Cryptosporangium aurantiacum: one gene and its partners. The protein of the gene in region 1 interacts with the protein of each later gene in a pairwise test. Links are inferred from orthologs where the notes say so. Each region holds a gene or a part of one and is shown in the gene's direction. Other genes may lie near its edges.

Evidence for each region.
Region 2: the proteins of dnaE (region 1) and rplL interact in binary tests that used the Escherichia coli proteins (3 or more experiments, as listed by UniProt). The link is inferred for Cryptosporangium aurantiacum from one-to-one orthologs.
Region 3: the proteins of dnaE (region 1) and BUB75_RS01595 interact in binary tests that used the Escherichia coli proteins (3 or more experiments, as listed by UniProt). The link is inferred for Cryptosporangium aurantiacum from one-to-one orthologs.

The regions. Positions count from the first base shown.
Region 1 is NZ_FRCS01000010.1:208,053-212,313, reverse strand. The notes cover bases 124-4,237. They hold dnaE (DNA polymerase III subunit alpha), read left to right. Parts: upstream 124-491; coding sequence 492-4,037; downstream 4,038-4,237. Other genes in these bases: BUB75_RS29595 (DUF6300 family protein), read left to right, coding at 4,034-4,237; BUB75_RS48220 (serine/threonine-protein kinase), read right to left, coding at 124-180. In the rest of the region: more of BUB75_RS48220, read right to left, coding at 1-123; more of BUB75_RS29595, read left to right, coding at 4,238-4,261. UniProt on the Escherichia coli protein: DNA polymerase III is a complex, multichain enzyme responsible for most of the replicative synthesis in bacteria. This DNA polymerase also exhibits 3' to 5' exonuclease activity. The alpha chain is the DNA polymerase catalytic subunit.
Region 2 is NZ_FRCS01000005.1:550,879-553,959, reverse strand. Bases 148-3,081 are described here. They hold rplL (50S ribosomal protein L7/L12), read left to right. Parts: upstream 148-1,386; coding sequence 1,387-1,776; downstream 1,777-3,081. Other genes in these bases: BUB75_RS20205 (GDP-L-fucose synthase family protein), read right to left, coding at 2,893-3,081; BUB75_RS20210 (WecB/TagA/CpsF family glycosyltransferase), read right to left, coding at 1,944-2,720; rplJ (50S ribosomal protein L10), read left to right, coding at 724-1,296; rplA (50S ribosomal protein L1), read left to right, coding at 148-230. In the rest of the region: more of rplA, read left to right, coding at 1-147. UniProt on the Escherichia coli protein: The binding site for several of the GTPase factors involved in protein synthesis (IF-2, EF-Tu, EF-G and RF3). Is thus essential for accurate translation.
Region 3 is NZ_FRCS01000001.1:366,268-369,372, reverse strand. Bases 136-3,093 are described here. They hold BUB75_RS01595 (pyridoxal phosphate-dependent aminotransferase), read left to right. Parts: upstream 136-963; coding sequence 964-2,223; downstream 2,224-3,093. Other genes in these bases: BUB75_RS01585 (M15 family metallopeptidase), read right to left, coding at 2,960-3,093; BUB75_RS01590 (murein hydrolase activator EnvC family protein), read left to right, coding at 2,286-2,978; BUB75_RS46015 (hypothetical protein), read left to right, coding at 427-579. Outside these bases: BUB75_RS01600 (hypothetical protein), read right to left, coding at 1-14; more of BUB75_RS01585, read right to left, coding at 3,094-3,105. UniProt on the Escherichia coli protein: Shows aminotransferase activity with methionine and histidine as substrates, and to a lesser extent also with phenylalanine.

The DNA.
Region 1 (4,261 bases):
AACCACGGCCACCGACGCGAACACCGCCAGCCCGACGACCATCAACACCAGGCTCACGACGTCGGTGCGGTCCAGCGCGCCACGCTGGCGCGCGGTCACCTCGTCGAGCTCAGTGCGCACACTCCGAATCTCGGCGCCGAGCAGGGCCGACTCGGCCTGGTGGTCGCCCTGCTGCCACATGAGCGCCAAGGTACTGCACCGGCGCAGGCAGTTACCGGCGAAAGCATCGGAACATCACACACCGTAAGGAACGGCCCGGCCAGAGCGCCGCTCGCCCGACCGTCGACGGCACCGGTCACAGAGCGCGATCCCACCCCCGATACGACACCTCAGCCGTTCGTTGACATCGCCGTTCCACCGGACGGTGTAACCGTTCCTCGGCCGGTCAGGGCGGTTGTCCACACCTCGGCGTCGCTGGTCCCGAGCCGCGCGCGAGGCGGGTAGGGTGCTTGGTGCTCCCCGCCACTCCCGCCCCAGGAGGCGCTCTCCCGATGCCCGGCGCCGCCGATGGATTCGTCCACCTGCATGTGCACACTGAGTATTCGATGCTTGACGGAGCGGCGCGCCTGAAAGAGATGTTCGCCGAGGCCGAGCGGCTCGGGATGGGCGCGGTCGCGATGACCGACCACGGCAACACCTACGGTGCGTACGACTTCTTCACCAAGGCCACCGCGGCCGGCATCACACCGATCATCGGCACCGAGGCCTACATCGCGCCCGCGAGCCGGTACGACAAGAAGCGCATCCAGTGGGGCCGCCCCGACCAGAAGAGCGACGACGTCTCCGGCTCGGGCTCGTACACGCACATGACGATGTGGGCCCGCAACAACGACGGGCTGCACAACCTGCTCCAGCTCTCCTCGCGCGCCTACACCGAGGGCTACTTCGTCAAGTGGCCGCGGATGGACGCCGAGCTGCTCGCCGAGCACTCGAAGGGTTTGATGGCCACGACCGGGTGTCCCTCCGGTGAGGTGCAGACCCGGCTCCGGCTCGGCCACTACGACGAGGCGCGCGCGGCGGCAGGCAAGTACCAGGACATCTTCGGCAAGGAGCACTTCTACCTCGAGCTGATGGACCACGGCCTCCACATCGAGCGCCAGGTCCGCGACGGTCTGCTCCGGATCGGCAAAGAGCTCGGCATCCCGCCGGTCGTCACCAACGACTCGCACTACACGCACGAGTCCGAGGCCACCTCGCACGCCGCCCTGCTGTGTGTCCAGACCGGCTCGACGCTCGCCGCGCCGACCTTCCAGTTCGACGGCACCGGGTACTACCTGAAGTCGGCTGCGGAGATGTACGGCATCGACTCCTCCGACGCGTGGCAGGAGGGGTGCCGCAACACGCTGGCGATCGCCGAGAAGGTCGACACGGCCGGCATGTTCGTCAAGAAGAACCTGATGCCGAAGTTCCCGGTCCCGGAGGGCGAGACCGAGGAGAGCTGGTTCCGGCACGAGGTCTGGGAGGGGATGAAGCGCCGCTTCCCGAACGGTTACGACGAGCAGCACCGCAAGCAGGCCGAGTACGAGATCGGCGTCATCCTGCAGATGGGCTTCCCGTCGTACTTCCTGGTCACGGCCGACTTCATCAACTGGTCGAAGGCCAACGGCATCCGGGTCGGCCCCGGGCGTGGTTCGGCAGCCGGTTCGATGGTCGCGTTCGCGATGGGCATCACCGACCTCGACCCGCTGCCGCACGGCCTGATCTTCGAGCGGTTCCTCAACCCCGACCGCGTCTCGATGCCCGATATCGACATCGACTTCGACGAGCGTCGGCGCGGTGACGTCATCCGGTACGTCACCGAGAAGTGGGGCGCCGACAAGGTCGCCCAGATCGTCACGTACGGCACGATCAAGGCCAAGGCTGCGATCAAGGACTCGGCACGCGTCCTCGGCTACCCGTACGCGGTCGGCGACCGGATCACCAAGGCGATGCCGCCCGCGGTGATGGGGAAGGACATCCCGCTCTCGGGCATCTTCGACCCCAGCCACAAGCGGTACAACGAGGCCGGTGAGATCCGCGGACTCTACGAGAGCGACCCGGACGTCAAGAAGGTCATCGACACCGCCCGTGGCCTGGAAGGGCTGATCCGGCAGGCCGGTGTGCACGCCGCCGGCGTGATCATGTCGGCCGAGCCGCTGACCGATCACATCCCGGTCTGGATGCGGGCCTCCGACGGCGCGATCATCACGCAGTTCGACTACCCGACCTGCGAGACGCTCGGCCTGCTGAAGATGGACTTCCTGGGCCTGCGGAACCTCACGGTCCTGGACGACTGCCTCAAGGCGATCGTCGCCGACGGCGGCCCGGACATCGACCTACTCGATCTGCCGCTGGACGACCCGGCGACCTACGAGCTGCTCGCGCGCGGCGACACGCTCGGCGTCTTCCAGCTCGACGGCGGGCCGATGCGGTCGCTGCTGCGGCTGATGCGGCCGGACAACTTCGAAGACATCTCCGCGGTGCTCGCGCTGTACCGGCCGGGCCCGATGGGCGCGAACTCGCACATCAACTACGCGCTGCGCAAGACCGGCCAGCAGGAGAAGACCCCGATCCACCCGGAGCTGGCCGAGCCGCTCGCCGAGATCCTGGACACGACGCACGGCCTGATCGTGTACCAGGAGCAGGTCATGTCGATCGCGCAGAAGGTCGCCGGGTACACGCTCGGCAACGCCGACCTGCTCCGGCGCGCGATGGGCAAGAAGAAGAAGGAGATCCTCGACAAGGAGTTCAAGCCGTTCTCCGAGGGCATGAAGCAGAACGGCTACTCCGACGCGGCGATCAAGGCACTCTGGGACGTCCTGGTCCCGTTCTCCGACTACGCGTTCAACAAGGCTCACACCGCCGGGTACGGGCTGGTCTCGTACTGGACCGGGTACCTCAAGGCCAACTACCCCGCGGCGTACATGGCGGCACTGCTGACGTCGGTCCGCGACGACAAAGACAAGATGGCGGTCTATCTCAACGAGTGCCGCAAGATGGGCATCAAGGTCTTCCCGCCGGACGTCAACGAGTCCGACGCGAACTTCACCCCGCGTGGCACCGACATCCGCTTCGGCCTGGCCGGCGTCCGGAACGTGGGCGCGAACGCGGTCGACGCGATCATCGCGGCGCGCGGCGAGAAGGGCGCGTACAAGGACTTCTACGACTTCCTCAAGAAGACGCCGGCGATCGTCTGCAACAAGAAGGTCGTCGACGCGCTGATCAAGGCCGGTGCGTTCGACTCGCTGATGCACACCCGGAAGGGTCTGCTCGCGGTGCACGAGGCCGCGGTCGAGTCGTTCGCCGAGATCAAGAAGAGCGAGGCGGTCGGCCAGTTCGACCTGTTCGGGTCCGGGTTCGGGGGCGACAGCGGCGGCGAGGACCTCAGCGTGGCGTTCACGCCCCCAATCAGCACCGACGAGTGGCCCAAGAACGAAAAGCTGGCGACCGAGCGGGAGATGCTGGGTCTCTACGTGTCCGACCACCCGCTCTCCGGGGTCGAGCACCTGTTGGCGGCGAAGGTCGACTGCCCGATCTCCGCGCTGGTCGGCGACGACTACCCCGACGGCAGGCAGGTGGCGGTCGGCGGCCTGCTCTCCGGGCTGCAGAAGCGGGTGACCAAGCAGGGCAAGCTGTGGGCCAGCGCGCGCCTGGAGGACCTCGAAGGCGGTATCGAGGTCCGGTTCTTCCCGGCCACCTACGAACTCGTCGGCCAGCACCTGGTCGAGGACGCGATGGTGCTGGTGAAGGGGCGGCTCGACAAGCGGGAGGACCAGCCGCAGCTGCTCGCGCAGGACCTGGCGCTGCTCGACCTGGGCGAGGCCGACTCGGAGAAGCCGGTCGTCATCCTGCTCTCCGCGAACCGGGTCAACGACCAGCTGGTGGCCCAGCTGCGCGAGACGCTGTCGATCCACCCCGGGACGACCGAGGTGCACCTCAAACTGCAGCACAAGGCACGCGCCACTCGCTGGAAGCTCGGCGACAATGTCCGGGTCACCCCGACCCCGGCGCTGATGGCCGATCTGAAGCAACTACTCGGACCGGCGGCGATCGAGTGAATTCTTTTCGACCGACCCCTGCGGGCGGCGCTCAGCCTGCGGAAACAGGTGAGGTTGAAAAGAGTTCATCAGACGTGGCCAGGTGCCCCCGGTGCTCCGGGCCGGCGCTGCTCGCGGTCGATCTGTGCCCTGATGAGGCGAGCTCGGCGGGGAGGGCAGTGCTGTGCGCGGCGTGCGACCTCGACCATCCGACGGGTGGTCCGGTCGTGATGTGGTTCGCGGTG
Region 2 (3,081 bases), on another replicon or contig:
ACAAGCAGTCGAACCTGCACCTCGTCATCGGCAAGGCGAGCTTCGACGACACGAAGCTGGTCGAGAACTACGCGGCCGCGCTCGACGAGATCAACCGCGCCAAGCCGAGCGCCGCGAAGGGCAAGTACCTCAAGAAGGTGACGTTCACGACCACCATGGGCCCGGGCATCCCGGTCGACCCGAACCGGTCGCGCAACCTCACCGAAGAGGACGCTGCGACGTCTGCCTGACGCTCGGTCATCCCGCATCACGACGAGGCGGCTCCCGATGGGGGCCGCCTCGTTCGTCGTCCGGCTGAGGGATGAATGGGGGCATTGCGTCTCGCGCACACTGCCATCGCGGAGTGGGCTGGTAACTTGGCGATCGAAGGGTGGGCCGAGCCGGAGGGGGCGTCGCCGAGTGCGCTCCTCGGCGCGCAACACGGACGACGCCCCCTCTTGTCCGCTGTTCCCTGTGACGCGGGGAACGCGTTTTGCTGATACCGGATGGCGCACGTATTCTGGTCGATGACATCCACCGAAGACCGCTGGTCGCTGTGCTGAGTTCGCTCGGTACGGCCGAAGGTCCCGCCTCGCGCGGGCGACCCGCGCAGGCCGGACGGTCGCCGTAGGTCCCGTGCAGATCTCTGCGCGAATGGCTTGTGTGCTGCCCCGTGCGCCCTGCGCCGGGGCGTCTCTCGTTTCAGGCAGGTACGACCAGCCCGAGTTACGAGAGAGGAGGCCCATGGCTGACACTCAGGCCCGCCCCGACAAGGCGGCCGCGGTGGCTGAGCTGACCGGCGGTTTCCGCGACTCGGCGGCGGCGGTGCTCACCGAGTACCGCGGACTGACGATGGCGCAGATGACCACGCTGCGTCGTTCGCTCGGTCGCGAGACGACCTACGCGGTCACGAAGAACACGCTCGCGAAGATCGCCGCACGTGATGCCGGTATCACCGACATCGACGAGCTGCTGACCGGTCCGACCGCGATCGCGTTCGTCAAGGGTGACCCGGTCGAGGCCGCCAAGGGCCTGCGGGACTTCGCCAAGGCCAACCCGCTGCTGGTGGTCAAGGGTGGCGTGCTCGACGGTCGCAAGCTGAGCGCCGAGGACATCACCAAGCTGGCCGACCTGGAGTCGCGCGAGGTTCTGCTCGCGAAGCTCGCGGGTGCCATGCAGGCCAAGATGGCGCAGGCTGCCGCGACGTTCAACGCGCTGCCGACCCAGTTGGCCCGGCTCGCCCAGGCCCTGCAGGAGAAGAAGGCTGCCGAGGGCGGCGCCGACGCTCCCGCTGCCGAGGCTTCGGCCGAAGCCTGATCGTCCCCGCGTTGGGGCTGATCAGCCTCGCCGCACTCACATACGCGCTGGGGTGACCCCCTGGCACCCCGATGAAAGGAAACGCCTGACATGGCGAAGCTCAGCACCGACGAGCTGCTCGACGCGTTCAAGGAGATGACGCTGATCGAGCTCTCCGAGTTCGTGAAGCTCTTCGAGGACACCTTCGACGTCAAGGCTGCCGCTCCGGCCGCCGTCGCCGTTGCCGGCCCGGCCGGCCCCGGCGCTGCCGCCGAGGCCGAGCCGGACAAGGACGAGTTCGACGTCATTCTCGAGGGCGCCGGCGACAAGAAGATCCAGGTCATCAAGGAGGTGCGTGCCCTCACCAACCTCGGCCTGAAGGAGGCCAAGGACCTGGTCGACGGCGCGCCGAAGCCGGTCCTGGAGAAGGCCAACAAGGAGACCGCGGACAAGGCGAAGGCCCAGCTCGAGGCCGCTGGCGCCACCGTCTCCGTCAAGTGATCCGTGCCGGCGCGAGCGTCGGCCGCCACTGACACACGAAGCGCCCGCCCCCAATGGGGGCGGGCGCTTTGCTTTGGTACTGACCTGGAGCCCGGTCAGGGCGGCGCTGGCAGTCGAGCGCGAGGCCGTCGCGTCCTGGCTGTGACTCAAGGCCTCGCGCTCGCCTGTCAGCGCCGTTCTGACCGGGCCGTCCGGAAGCGGTCGGTGAGGGCGCCGTAGATGAAGACCGGGTTGCCGACCAGGTAGCGCTTCCAGAGACGGCGGGGCTCCGTGGCGAAGCGGTATGCCCACTCCATGCCGTGGCGCTGTAGGAACTCCGGCGCCGACGGCTTGTTTCCGGCGTGGAAGTCGAACGCCGCACCGACCGGGACGACCGTGCAGTTCAGCCGCGCCGTGTAGTCGGCGACGAACTTGTCCTGGCGCGGAGTCCCGAGACCCACCCAGAACACGTCCGGCTTGGCCTCGGCCACCCGCGCGACAAGGTCGTCCGCCTCCTCCGGGGAGAGCGGCCGGAACGGTGGTGACTCCACGCCGACGAACTCCGCGCCGGGGAACCGCTCGGCGAGCTTCTCGGCGAGCGCGGTCACCGTCGAGGGCGACGCCCCGTAGAGGTAGTGCTTCAGCCCTCGGGCCCGCCCCTGGTCGATGGTGTCGGCCATCAGGTCGGGGCCGTAGACCCGTGCGGCCATGTCCGGAAACCCACGACGCCGCCCGACCATCGCCACGTAGTGCCCGTCGGCGAAGTTGACGTCGGCGGCGTTGAGCAGCGCGCGGTACTCCGGGTCGCGCACCGCGAGCGAGAGCGTGTACGCGTTGCACAGGTGGGTGCGGCGCGCCTGCCCGTAGTGCGAGTCGACGACCAGCGCCGCCGCGGGCTCGCGGGTGAGTGCTTCGATGCGGACGCCGCAGCACACGAACGTGCCCGGTCGCGTAGACGTGCTCATGCCCGCGAGCTTAGTGTTCACCGCCGCGCCACCCGAAATCAGCAACCCTGCACACCCCCAGCGACCGGAGGCTGGGCGAGCGCCACGCACGAACGAGCGGGACGACTCGGTGGACGAACCGCGCGCCGGACGCGGAAGCGACCGGCGCGCGCCCTGCAGGCGTCGATATGAATCAGTGGCGGAAAGTGGTCTGGTGGGTGAGGAACCACTCGTAGACGCTGCGGATACCGTCACAGAGCTCCACAGTGGGCTCCCAGCCCAGGGCCTTGATCCGGGAGACGTCGAGGACCTTGCGGGGCGTTCCGTCGGGCTTCGAGGTGTCGTGCGTGAACTCGCCGGTGTAGCCGACGACGTCGGCGAT
Region 3 (3,105 bases), on another replicon or contig:
GACGCCCCGTTCACCCCATCCTCAGCCCCCCGCCCGCCAGCTGGCCCACCCGCAGTCTCCGCGCCCTCCGCCGCCGTCCCAGCCGCCGAGGTCCTGGCCTCCGCCGCCCCGGCCGCCGCTGCCCCGGCCGACGCAACCTCAGCCGCGATCGGCTCGGGCGCACTCGAGGCTGGCCGGGCCGCCTCGGCCGCCGGCCTCACAGTCGCGGCCGCCCCTGTCCCGGCCGCCTCGGCCGCGGGCGGCACAGTCCCGGCCACCCCAGTCCCGGCCGCCTCGGCCGCGGGCGGCACAGTCCCGGCCACCCCAGTCCCGGCCACCCCAGTCCCGGCCACCCCAGTCCCGGCCACCCCAGTCCCGGCCACCCCAGTCCCGGCCACCCCAGTCCCGGCCACCTCGGCCGGCGTCGCGGCGGCCTCGATCGGTGCCATGGGGGCCACCGGCTCCGGCGCCGCCGTCGGGACCTCCACCTCGATCGGCGTCAGCGAAAGCGTCGTGGCCTCCCCGGACGGCTCTGCCGCGGGTAAGACCGCTGCGGTGGTCGGCGTCGGGGTTTGGTCCGCGACCGGGGCGTCCACCTGAGCAGTTGGCTTGCGCGCGCCGGACGCCCGACCACCAGTGCTTCGGGAGCGCACCGCAGGAGCCTTCCTCGCGGCCGACGTCCGAGGACGCGTCGACTTCTTCGGGACGGCCGCTGCGTCGCCCGGCTCGTCCGTTGACGACGGATTCTCGACCATCGGCGCTCCTCCCGCTGTGGCGCGTGCCGCACGCCGCAGCAGACGTTACCGAGTTCTCCTTCGACGCCCGGCGCCCGACCCGGCGTCACTCGTCGCACAGATGTACCAAGTTAGCCAACTTTGACCCTATTCGACCCACGATTTATCCGGACCTTAAGTCAAGATATGGTGGGCCAAAAACCCCGCCCTCTTTTCTGAGCAGGAAAGACACCGGTTACGGTCTGGGGTCATGACCCCTGCCGGCAACGAGACCCGCCGCGGCATCACCCGAATGCGCGGCTTCGGCACCACGATCTTCAGCGAGATGACCGCGCTGGCGACTCGCACCGGCGCGATCAACCTCGGGCAGGGCTTCCCGGACACCGACGGCCCCGGCCTGATGCTGCGGACCGCGGTGAACGCGATCCAGTCCGGGCAGAACCAGTACGCGCCCGGCCCCGGCACGCCCGACCTGCGCACTGCGATCGCGCGCCACCAGGGCGACTGGTACGGCCTCGACTTCGACCCGGACACCGAGATCCTGGTCACCGCCGGCGCCACCGAAGCGATCGCCGCGACGCTGCTCGGGCTGTGCGAACCCGGTGACGAGGTGCTCTGCGTCGAGCCGTACTACGACTCGTACGCGGCGGTGATCGCGCTGGCCGGTGCGGTGCGCCGTCCGGTGACGCTGCGACCTCCGGACTACCGCCTCGACACCGCCGCGCTCGCCGCGTCGATCACCCCGCGCACCCGCGTCATCCTGATCAACTCGCCGCACAACCCGACCGGCGCGGTCTTCGACCGGCACGAACTCGCCGAGGTCGCCCGGCTGTGCGTTCAGCACGACCTGATCGCGGTCACCGACGAGGTGTACGAGCACATCGTCTTCCACGGCGAGCACGTCCCGCTGGCGACGCTGCCGGGGATGCGCGACCGCACGGTCACGATCTCGTCGGCCGGCAAGACGTTCAGCGCCACCGGCTGGAAGGTCGGCTGGATCTGCGCCGCACCCGACCTGGTCGCCGCCGTCGCGCGGGTGAAACAGTTCCTCACGTTCACCAACGCGGCGCCGTTCCAGCCTGCCGTCGCCGCCGCGCTCGGACTGCCGCGCGACTACTTCACCTCGCTAGCCTCCGACCTGCGCGCCAAGCGTGACCTGCTCTGCCAGGGGCTGGTCGCGGCCGGTTTCGACGTCCACATCCCGGCCGGGACGTACTTCGTCACCGCGGACGCCGCCCCCCTCGGCGGCGAGGACGGCATCGCGTTCTGCCGCGCGCTGCCCGAGCGGGCGGGCGTGGTGGCGGTGCCGGTCGGCGTGTTCTACGACCAGGAGGCGCACGACGTCGTGCCGGGCGCGTCGCTGGTGCGGTTCGCGTTCTGCAAGCAGGACAACGTCCTGCAGGAGGCGGTGCGGCGGTTGGAGGGTCTGCGGGACGGCGGTCCGGTGGTCGAGCCCGCGCCGCGCCGCATTCCGGGCACCGTGGAGCAGCCGGGCGCCTGGGCGCGCTGAGTTATCCACAGCGGCCCGATGGCCGCTGGTGTCGGCGGACCGTGGTGGGCACGCTCGCGTTCATGCACTGCAATGGGGACGCCGGGCGAGCGCTGCGTCGGGCGCTGGCAGGGGTAGCGCTAGCGGTCGCCGTGGGGGCCGCGGTGCCGGCGGGAGCCGTGGCGGTTCCCACCGGGGTGCTCGGCGCCGGGCCAGCAGCGAAGCCGAGCGAACCAGCCGCCCTGGCGGCCGGGCCGGGCACCGTGGCGACCGGGCCAGGCACCGTGGCGGCCGGGCCGGGCACCGTGGCGACCGGGCCGGGTGCGGGGCCGCGCGTGCCGGGTGTGCCGGAGTCGGGGCGGGGTGGGTGGCGGTGGCCGCTGGAGGGTGCGCCTCGGGTTGTCCGGCGGTTCGACCTGCCCGCCGATCCGTACGGACCTGGCCATCGCGGCGTCGATCTGGCCGCAGCTCCGGGCGCGACGGTCCGCGCGGCGGGCGCCGGTGTGGTCCGGTTCGCGGGGCCGGTCGGTGGCCGCGGCGTCGTCAGCGTCACGCACTCCGACGGCGTCCGCACGACGTACGAGCCGGTGCGGGCAGTGGTACGGGCCGGCGATCGGGTGGTCGCCGGCACACCACTCGGGCGGCTGGAGGCCGGGCACCTCGGCTGCGCGCAGGCCGCATGCCTGCACTGGGGGCTGATCGTGGACGGCGTCTACCGCGATCCGCTGACGCTGCTCGGTCCGGGCGCGGTGCGGCTCTACCCGGTGACGACCTGATCGGTGCTCAGCGGCGCGTACCGAGCGCTGGTGCCGGTCGAGTACGCCCAGTACCGGTCGCCGTAGGACCAGTGCCACCATTCGGTGGGATAGTTGACCAAACCGGCCTCCCGCAGCGCGGTGACGA